2 regions of the Streptomyces sp. NPDC002870 genome follow, and region 1 is predicted to be linked to the other one. Evidence: riboswitches for the same ligand, from Rfam matches in the RefSeq annotation. Region 1 holds a riboswitch; the other holds the start of a gene.
The links. A riboswitch is a leader RNA that binds a small molecule or an ion and turns the genes downstream of it on or off. The one in region 1 is predicted to bind S-adenosylmethionine.
Positions count from the first base shown of each region.

Region 1 (4,964 bases):
TCGTACGCCCCCGCCTCCCGCGAAAGCACCAGCGCGCAGCCCGCTTCCGAGACGACCGGGATCTCCTTGGCGACCAGGTTCATGCCGTCCCGGATCGGGTTGACCAGAGCCACGTCCGCCAGCCGGTACGCGGCGAGCGAGCGCGCGAAGTCGTCCTTCACATGGAGCACGACCGGGCTCCAAGTCTCCGTCCCGTACGCCGAGTTGATCTCGTCCGCCACGCGCTGGACCTCCGCCGTGTAGTCGCGGTAGACCGCCAGGTCCTGCCGGGACGGGTAGGCGAAGGCGACATGGACGACGCGCTCGCGCCACTCGGGGCGGGTCTCCAGCAGCTGCCGGTACGCCAGCAGCCCGCGCACGATGTTCTTGGACAGCTCGGTGCGGTCGACGCGCACGATGGTCCTGCGCCCCGGGCCGATCTGCTCGCGCAGCGCGGCCAGCCGCTCGTCCACGTCCGGCCGGTGCGCCCGCTTCCGCAGGAAGTCCGCGTCCGCGCCCAGCCCGTGCACCCCGATCGCCGTGCCGCCGGTGCCGCCCAGCAGCTCCGTACAGCAGGAGACGAAGGCATCGGCCCACCGCCGGGTCAGAAAACAGGCGCGGTCCGCGCCGAGCAGGCCGCGCAACAGCTGCTCTGCGATGTCGTCGGGCAGCATCCGGAAGTAGTCGACGGGCGCCCACGGCGTGTGCGAGAAGTGCCCGATCCGCAGATCGGGACGGAGCTCGCGGAGCATGCCGGGCACCAGCGCCAGGTGGTAGTCCTGCACCAGGACGGCCGCTCCCTCGGCCGCCTGTGCCGCCAGCGCGTCCGCGAAGGCCCGGTTGTAGGTCTCGTACGACGCCCACTGCCGACGGAACTCCTGGTCGAAGACCGGCTCCAGCGGCGTCTGGTACAGCATGTGGTGGACGAACCACAGCACGGAGTTGGCGATGCCGTTGTACGCGTCGGAGTGGACGGCCTCGTCGATGTCGAGCATCAGCACCCCGGGCTCGCCGACCCCGCGCCGCACCGCCTCGCGGTCGCCGTCGCCGAGCGCGGCGCACACCCACAGCGCCTCCGCCTCGGAGCCGATGGCCGACAGGCCGGAGACCAGCCCGCCCCCGCCGCGGCGCGCGTCGAGCGAACCGTCCTCGCTCAGCGTGTATGTGACCGGGCCGCGGTTCGACGCGACGAGGACCTGGGCAGCAGCGTGCTCGGAGACCATGTCGCGAAACCTAGCCCGTCCCACAAACGCTCAAACGTGCGTACGTCATTGGTCGTCGCGTCCTTGTGTGTCGTACGTCTCTCAAGTCCATTCTCAGTCCCATAACTGGAAAATGTAGACAAAGCGACCGGCGATCCACGCTTATGCCGCGCGACGCGCCGCGTACTCACCGATCTCGCGCATCGGCGGCCGCTCCTCCGTGTCCACCGCGTACGTCCGCGCCTCGAAGCCGCCCTCGCCCCGCTCGAACTGCGTGAGCGCAGGACGCACCAAGTGGCTGCGGGAGAGCCGGAGTTGGGCCGTCCGGTAGATCGCCGCGGCCATCCGGCCCAGCGCCTGCCCGTCCTGGTGGCGGTGTTTGCGCGAGCCGACATCCACCTGCGCCAGCGCGTCCAGGCCCACCGTGTGCAGCGCGTCGACGAGCAGGCCGAGCTCCACTCCGTAACCGACGGGGAAGGGCAGCCGCTCCAGCAGCGAGCGCCGCGCCGCGTACTCCCCGCCCAGCGGCTGGACGAACCCGGCCAGCTGCGGCCAGTGCAGATTCAGCAGCGGACGCGCCACCAGCTCGGTCACCCGGCCGCCCTGACCTGCGCGGTCGCCGAGCGGCCGGTCGTACATCGCCTTGACGAAGTGCACATCGGGGTCGGTCAGCAGGGGGCCCACGACCCCGGAGACGAAGTCCGCGGAGAACTCCCGCAGATCCGCGTCGACGAAGCACACTATGTCGCCGCTGGTCGCCAGCAGTGAGCGCCACAGCACCTCGCCCTTGCCGGGGACGGCGGGTATCCGGGGCAGGATCGCGTCTCGGTGCACCACGCGCGCGCCCGCCGCCGCGGCCACCTCGGTCGTACGGTCGCTCGAGCCCGAGTCGACGACGACCAGCTCGTCGACGAGCGGCACGGCCTCCATCAGCTCGCGGCGGATCACGGTGACGATCTCGCCGACCGTCGCCTCCTCGTTCAGGGCGGGGAGCACCACGCTGACCGTCGTACCGCGTTTGGCGGTAAGCAGCAGGTCAAGTGGGCGGTCGGCGGCTGCCCAGGACCGCCGGGCCAGCCAGCGCTCCACCTCATCGAGCACGTGCGCGTCTCCCTCGGCTTCCGATTCTGTGATCCGTCTCGCGGTTCGGACGACTATCTCAACCATCCGGGCCTTCGGTTACAGTCTTGAACAACGCGGATGACCGTCGCATGTCGGGGGTCGTCACGCTGACAATCGAATACCGCTCATCCAGAGGGGCAGAGGGAACGGCCCGTTGAAGCCCCGGCAACCCTCCCGCCGACCGCGAGGTCACGGTGGGGAAGGTGCCAATTCCGTCTCGTGGCGAAATGCGTCACGGGGAAGATGAGGAGAAAGGGCCTCGCCTCCATGGCTGTGCAGACTGTCGCAAGCAACACCACCAGCCCCGTAGACCTGGGACCCGCCGCGGCGCTCTCGTGCCGCGAGTGCGGAGAGCGTTTCGGACTCGGTCCGATCTTCGCCTGTGCTTCCTGTTTCGGGCCGCTCGAAGTCGCGTACGACCTCCCCGACGAAGGCCCCGAGGCGCTGAAGAAGCGGATCGCAGCCGGTCCGGACAACATCTGGCGGTACGCCCCGCTGCTGCCCGTCCCCGCCGACGTGGCCGACAAGCCGAACATCAACCCCGGCTTCACCAAGCTCGTCAAGGCCGACAACCTCGCCCGTGAGCTGGGCGTCACCGGCGGCCTGTACATCAAGGACGACTCCGGCAACCCGACGCACTCCTTCAAGGACCGCGTCGTCGCGATCGCCGTCGAGGCCGCGCGTGCCTTCGGTTTCACCACCCTGTCCTGCTCGTCCACCGGCAACCTGGCGGGCGCGGTCGGCGCTGCCGCCGCGCGGGCCGGCTTCCGCTCCTGCGTGTTCATCCCGCACGACCTGGAGCAGGGCAAGGTCGTCATGGCCGCGGTGTACGGCGGCGAACTGGTCGGCATCGAGGGCAATTACGACGACGTCAACCGCTTCTGCTCCGAGCTCATCGGCGACCCGCTGGGCGAGGGCTGGGGCTTCGTCAACGTCAACCTCCGCCCGTACTACGGCGAGGGCTCCAAGACGCTGGCGTACGAGATCTGCGAGCAGCTCGGCTGGCGGCTGCCCGACCAGATCGTGGTCCCGATCGCCTCCGGCTCGCAGCTCACGAAGATCGACAAGGGGCTGCAGGAACTGATCAAGCTCGGTCTGGTCGAGGACAAGCCGTACAAGATCTTCGGCGCCCAGGCCGAAGGCTGCTCGCCGGTGTCGGCGGCCTTCAAGGCCGGGCACGACGTCGTACGCCCGCAGAAGCCGAACACCATCGCCAAGTCGCTGGCGATCGGCAACCCGGCGGACGGCCCGTACGTGCTGGACATCGCGCGCCGCACCGGCGGGGCGGTCGAGGACGTCAACGACGAGCAGATCGTGGACGCCATCAAGCTGCTCGCCCGTACGGAAGGCATCTTCGCGGAGACTGCGGGTGGCGTGACCGTGGGTGTCGCGCAGAAGCTGATTGAGGCGGGCGTGCTCGACCCGGCGCTCACCACCGTCGTCCTCAACACGGGTGACGGTCTCAAGACGCTGGACGCGGTGGCGCCGACGACCGGCCCGACCGCGACGATCCGCCCGAGCCTGGACGCGTTCCGCGACGCCGGCCTGGCCGGCTGACCGACCACCCGAGACTCAAGGAAGGCACGCACCCATGAGCGTCAACGTCCGCATTCCCACCATTCTCCGTACGTATACGGGCGGCCAGGCCGAGGTTTCGGCTCAGGGCGCGACTCTCTCCGAGGTGATCGCCGACCTGGAGAAGAACCACACGGGCATCGCCGCGCGCGTCCTGGACGACCAGGGCAAGCTGCGCCGGTTCGTCAACGTGTACGTGAACGACGACGACGTCCGTTTCGAGCAGGGTCTTCAGACTGCGACACCGGACGGCGCGGGCGTCTCGATCATCCCGGCTGTCGCCGGCGGCTGCTGACTTCGCAGAGTTACCTCTATTGCCCCCTCCGCAAGAGAAGCGGAGGGGGTAATTCCTTAGGGTTGAGCGCGGTAGAGTTGGGAAGCCCCCTCCGCTGCTCATGCCGAGCGCATATGAGAATGCGTCGCCGCGCGACAAGAAGCAGCCAAAGTGCAGGGCCGAATTGTCGCGTAGGCGCCTTTCGTCGGGCCCGACTTGCCCCGGAATTCACAGAATTCACATGAATTATCCGTTCGGGCTTGCGCAGATTTCTCGTCCGACTGACCTGTTGCAGACGGCAGTTGGACAGATACATTCAGCCGCGGTCGACGCGTTCCGGCGCACACCCTCCTCCTGTCGGGTGGGTGAGGTCTGACCCGGGTCCGCGAAGTGCGGTCCTGCGCAAGGGCCAGTAATAGGGGAGTTAGGCATGGCTCAGGGCACCGTCAAGTGGTTCAACGCGGAGAAGGGGTACGGCTTCATCGCGGTCGACGGTGGTGCGGATGTTTTCGTCCACTACAGCGCGATCCAGATGGACGGGTACCGCACCCTTGAAGAGGGTCAGCGAGTTGAATTCGAGATCTCGCAGGGCCAGAAGGGTCCGCAGGCGGACATGGTCAAGCTCGCCGTCTGATCTCGGCGCGATCGGCCACCGACGCACTCACGCCGAGGGGCCCGCATCCCACGAGGGATGCGGGCCCCTCGTGCGTCTGCGCCCGACCGCCGCCCCTCGTCCAGGCTTCTTCGAAGCCGCTTGCGCCCACCCGTCGCCCGACCGCCGCCCCTCATCGAGGCTTCTTCGAAGCCGCTTG
Region 1 covers NZ_JBIAPW010000012.1:190,827-195,790, reverse strand. Annotated here, with positions in the region: gene ACFYWY_RS17865 (trehalose-6-phosphate synthase) at 1-1,202, opposite strand, end outside; gene ACFYWY_RS17860 (glucosyl-3-phosphoglycerate synthase) at 1,344-2,282, opposite strand; SAM riboswitch class I at 2,426-2,553, shown strand; gene thrC (threonine synthase) at 2,571-3,860, shown strand; gene ACFYWY_RS17850 (MoaD/ThiS family protein) at 3,895-4,173, shown strand; gene ACFYWY_RS17845 (cold-shock protein) at 4,583-4,786, shown strand.

Region 2 (4,964 bases), on a different contig from region 1:
TCGCGTTGAGCGAGGCTTCGCCCGGCCCGGCCTCCGGCGCGCCGCACTCGCCCGGGTCCTGCGGGTCGCTGCCCAGCAGGGTCCGCACCAGCGGGTGCGCGCAGAACAGCCCGTCCCGTACGCCGATGCCGTACTCCGCCGAGAGCGCGGCCGCGAAGTGCGAGCTGTTCCAGCCCTCGACGACGAAGGAGATGACGCCGACCCGCGTGGGGGTCCCCCCAGTGGAACGCGAGGGGGAGTCGTCCCCGAACAGCGAGAGCACCTTCACCTCGGGCACCTCGGCCAGGCCCGCGCGGACCTTCGCGACGAGGTGCTGCTCCCGGGCGACCAGGTTGTCGAAGCCCGCCTCTGTGAGCGCCTTGCAGGCGGAGGCGATGGAGTAGACGCCGATGACGTTCGGCGAACCGGCCTCGTGACGGGCGGCCGTGGTGTGCCAGTCGACGTCCACGCCGCCGTCCGCGCGCCGCGCGACCTTGCGCGAGGCACCGCCGCCGGCGAGGTACGGCTCCGCGTCCTGCAGCCAGTCCGCACGGCCGGCCAGCACGCCAGAGCCGAACGGCGCGTACAGCTTGTGCCCGGAGAAGGCGACCCAGTCGACGTCCAACTCCTGTACGGAGACCGGGTGGTGGGGCGCGAGCTGAGCCGCGTCGAGCACGATCCGCGCACCGTGGGCGTGCGCGGCAGCCGCGAGCTCCTTCACCGGCCACAGTTCACCGGTGACGTTGGACGCGCCGGTCACGCAGACCAGCGCCGGGCCGTACCCCTCTTGAGTCGACTCGGCGCGGTCCGCGAGCGCGCGCTCCAGCGTCCGCACCGCCTCCGCCGGTGTACGCGGCGCGTTCAGATACGTCACCCTCGCGTCCGACCACGGCAGCAGCGAGGCGTGGTGCTCGGTCTCGAAGACGAAGACCTCGCAGTCGGCGGGGATCGCGGCCGCCAGCAGGTTCAGTGAGTCGGTCGTGGAGCGGGTGAAGACGACCTGGTCGCCCGGCCGGCAGTCGAGGAACTCGGCGACCGTGACCCGGCTGTTCTCGAAGAGGTCGGTGGACAGCTGCGAGAGGTACCCGGCGCCGCGGTGCACGCTGCCGTAGTACGGGGCGTACGCGGCCACGTCGTCCCACACCCGCTGCAGGGCCGGGGCGCTCGCCGCGTAGTCGAGGGCGGCGTAGGTGACTTCGCCGCCGGTGACGAGCGGGACGGTGACGTCCCGGCCGAGGACCGGAAGCGGCGCGGCACAGGCGGGGTCGGAGTCGGCGGGGGCGACGGCAGAGGCGGGGGCGACAGCGGGGGCGGGGGCGACAGCGGGGGCGGTGGCAACGGCGTTCGGGCGTGCGGACATGGCGGTATCTCCCGGCAGGACAAGCGTGGGGGTCCCCCCCCGACGAAGTCGGAGGGAGGCTTCGGTAGAACCTGCGCGGCGGCTCAACGGCCGTTCGGCGCACAGGGGTTGCCTCGAGCACACGGCGACGGCCGCACGGAGGCGTACTGAAGAAGGGGCGAGTAGCCCTACCGCATTCGCTTGCTCACGAGACTGCTCCCTTGAGGACCAGGACCCCAGGGCTTGCAGGGGTCCGCGCTTGCCGCAGACCTCGCTGCCTACGGCCTGGTCTTCACCCGGGGCACCCCGCCACGGACGGAGGGTTGCCGGACAGCGAGCCGGGGCCGTAATCGCTGTCACTCATGACCTTGGAGAGCATCCTGCCATACGTCCCACCGCGTGCAAGGCGGGGTCCAGTTCCTGAGACGGGAAACCGGACCACGCCTTGCCTCACGCCACCGCGGTCTCAGGCGTTGCTCGCGGCCACCCACCGCTCGAGCACCGCTCTGGCCGCGCCCGAGTCGATCGACTTGGCGGCCCTTGCGATGCCCGCCGCCAGCTGCTCGTTCAGCGTGCCGTCCGTCGGCTCCAGCGCGACCAGAGCCGCCGCCGCGTTGAGCAGCACCGCCTCCCGTACGGGCCCGGTCTCGCCGCCGAGCAGCCGGCGCGCTACATCCGCGTTGTACGAGGCGTCGGCGCCGCGCAGGGCCTCGACCGGCACGAGGTCGACGCCGATGTCCCGCGGGTCGAAGGCCTCCTCGCGCACCGCCCCGTCCCGTACCACCCACACCCGGGAGGTCGCCGTCGTGGTCAGCTCGTCCAGGCCGTCGTCGCCGCGGAAGACCAGCGCAGAGGAACCGCGCTCGGCCAGTACGCCAGCCAGAATCGGTGCCATCCGCGCGTCCGCGACACCGGTGGCCTGCGCCTTCACCTTCGCCGGGTTGGTGAGCGGGCCCAGGAAATTGAACGTGGTGCGGATGCCGAGCTCCTTGCGGGCGGCCGCCACATGCCGCAGCGCCGGGTGGAACTTCACCGCGAAGCAGAAGGTGATGCCCGCCTCTTCCGCGACCTGGGCGACCCGCTGCGGGGTGAGCTCGAGATTGACGCCGAGCTTCTCCAGTACGTCGGATGCGCCGCTCGCGGACGACGCGGCGCGGTTGCCGTGCTTGACGACCTTCGCGCCCGTCCCCGCGACCACGATCGCGGACATGGTGGAGATGTTCACGGTCCTGGCGCCGTCACCGCCGGTCCCGACGATGTCGACGCTCGGTCCCGGCACCTCGATCAGGTTCGCGTGCGCGTACATGGTCCGTACGAGTCCGGAGATCTCCTCGACGGTCTCGCCCTTGGCACGCAGAGCGACCGCGAAGCCTGCGATCTGCGCGTTCGTCGCCTCGCCGCTGAGGATGCGGTCCATGGCCCACGCGGTGGCCTCCGCGCTCTGGTCACGGTTGTCGAGGAGAGCGTTCAGCACCTCGGGCCAGGAGAGGTCCGCCACGCTGTCGCCGCCAACCGGGGTCACAACGTTCATGGTCCACTCCTGGGTCCACAGCCGAACAGGGATGAGTCCACCCTATCCAGCCCGGCAGACGGCGAAGAGCCCCGTCCGACGAATGGACGGGGCTCTCGCTGTGGCGACCTCGCGGTCGGGTGGGATCAGTGGTGGCCGTGGCCGCTCGTGATCTCCTTGTACTCCTCGGCCGTGGGCTTGGGGATCTGGCTGTCTCCCCCGTAGTAGCCCTTGCTGAGCCCTGCCCGCAGCTTCTCCAGACGCTTGACCTTGCGCTCGACGCCGTTCTCGTCGACCGTCGGGCCGATCTCCTCCGGCTTGTACTGCTGGTGCGAGGTGAGCGTGTGCAGCTGGCCCGGCGAGAGCGGCTCGTGGATCTCGACGAACTCACCGTGCGGGAGTCGCTTGATGATGCCGGTCTCGCGTCCGTGCAGCACCTTGTCCCGGTCGCGGCGCTGGAGACCCAGGCAGATCCGCTTGGTGATGATGAAGGCGATCACCGGGCCGACGAAGAAGGCGATCCGGGCGAACCAGGTGATGTGGTTGATCGACAGGTGGAAGAAGATGGCCACCATGTCGTTTCCACCGGCGATCAGCAGGATGACGTACCAGGTCAGCCAGGCCACACCGAAGGCCGTACGGGTCGGGGCGTTGCGCGGGCGGTCCAGGATGTGGTGCTCGCGCTTGTCCCCGGTGACCCAGGACTCGACAAACGGGTAGACCGCGATCACCGCAAGGATCATCGGGAAGATCATCAGCGGGATGAACACGCCCAGGGCGAGGGTGTGGCCCGCGAAGTTGATCTCCCAGCCGGGCATGGCCCGGATCAGGCCCTCGGAGAAGCCCATGTACCAGTCCGGCTGAGCGCCGGTGGACACCTGGTCCGGACGGTAGGGGCCCAGCGCCCAGATCGGGTTGATCGAAGCGACCGCGGCGACGATCGTGATGATGCCGAAGACCAGGAAGAAGAAGCCTCCGGCCTTGGCCGTGTAGACCGGCAGCAGCGGCATGCCGACGACGTTCTTGTTCGTACGTCCGGGGCCCGCGAACTGCGTGTGCTTGTGGTAGAAGACCAGGATCAGGTGGGCCACCAGCAGGCCCAGCATGATGCCCGGCAGCAGCAGGACGTGGATCGAGTAGAACCGGCTCACGAAGTCCCCGCCGGGGAACTCCCCGCCGAAGAGGAAGAACGACAGGTACGTGCCGACGATCGGCATGGAGAGGATCGCGCCCTCCATGAACCGGACGCCCGTACCGGACAGCAGGTCGTCGGGGAGCGAGTAGCCGGTGAAACCGGTGAACATGCCCAGGACCAGCAGCAGGAAGCCGAACAGCCAGTTGATCTCACGCGGCTTGCGGAAGGCGCCCGTGAAGAAGACGCGCATCATGTGCACGATCATGGCCGCGACGAAGATCAGCGCCGCCCAGTGGTGGATCTGCCGGATCAGCAGACCGCCGCGGACGTCGAAGCTGATGTCCAGCGTCGAGGCGTAGGCCTCGGACATCCGGATGCCCTGCATGGGCACGTACGAGCCCTCGTAGACGACCTCGTTCATGCTCGGGTGGAAGAACAGCGTCAGATACACACCCGTGAGGATGATGATGATGAAGCTGTAGAGGGCGATCTCACCCAGCATGAAGGACCAGTGGTCCGGGAAGATCTTCCGCATGTTGGCCTTGGCCATGGAGTAGATCCCGAGCCGGCCGTCCGCCCAGTCGGCGACCCGTTCACCCGCGGGTGCCGGTGCCTTGCGGTTCGTCTCAGTTGTAGTACTCATCCGCGCTCCCAGAAGGAAGGACCGACGGGCTCTTCGAAGTCGCCGAGCGCCTCAAGGTTGCCCTCGGCGTTCACGCCGATCCGCAGCTGCGGGAGGGCGTGGCCGGCCGGGCCGAAGATGACGCGGGCGCCGTCGGAGAGGTCGAAGGTGGACTGGTGGCAGGGGCAGAGCACGTGGTGCGTCTGCTGCTCGTACAGGCTGATCGGGCAGCCGACGTGGGTGCAGATCTTCGAGTACGCCACGATGCCCTCGTGCGACCACTCGAGTTCGCGCTTGTCCTTGATGTCGTCCGGCTGAATCCGGACGATCATCAGGGCCGCCTTGGCGATTTCCTTCTGGAAGTCGTGGCTGTCCTCCT
Region 2 covers NZ_JBIAPW010000001.1:465,090-470,053, reverse strand. Annotated here, with positions in the region: gene ACFYWY_RS02105 (aminotransferase class V-fold PLP-dependent enzyme) at 1-1,339, opposite strand, end outside; SAM riboswitch class IV at 1,569-1,686, opposite strand; gene trpD (anthranilate phosphoribosyltransferase) at 1,785-2,849, opposite strand; gene ACFYWY_RS02095 (cytochrome bc complex cytochrome b subunit) at 2,975-4,606, opposite strand; gene ACFYWY_RS02090 (Rieske 2Fe-2S domain-containing protein) at 4,603-4,964, opposite strand, start outside.
Region 2: it holds a riboswitch for S-adenosylmethionine, as region 1 does, so the genes downstream of both, ACFYWY_RS02105 (aminotransferase class V-fold PLP-dependent enzyme) here and thrC (threonine synthase) in region 1, are expected to answer to the same signal.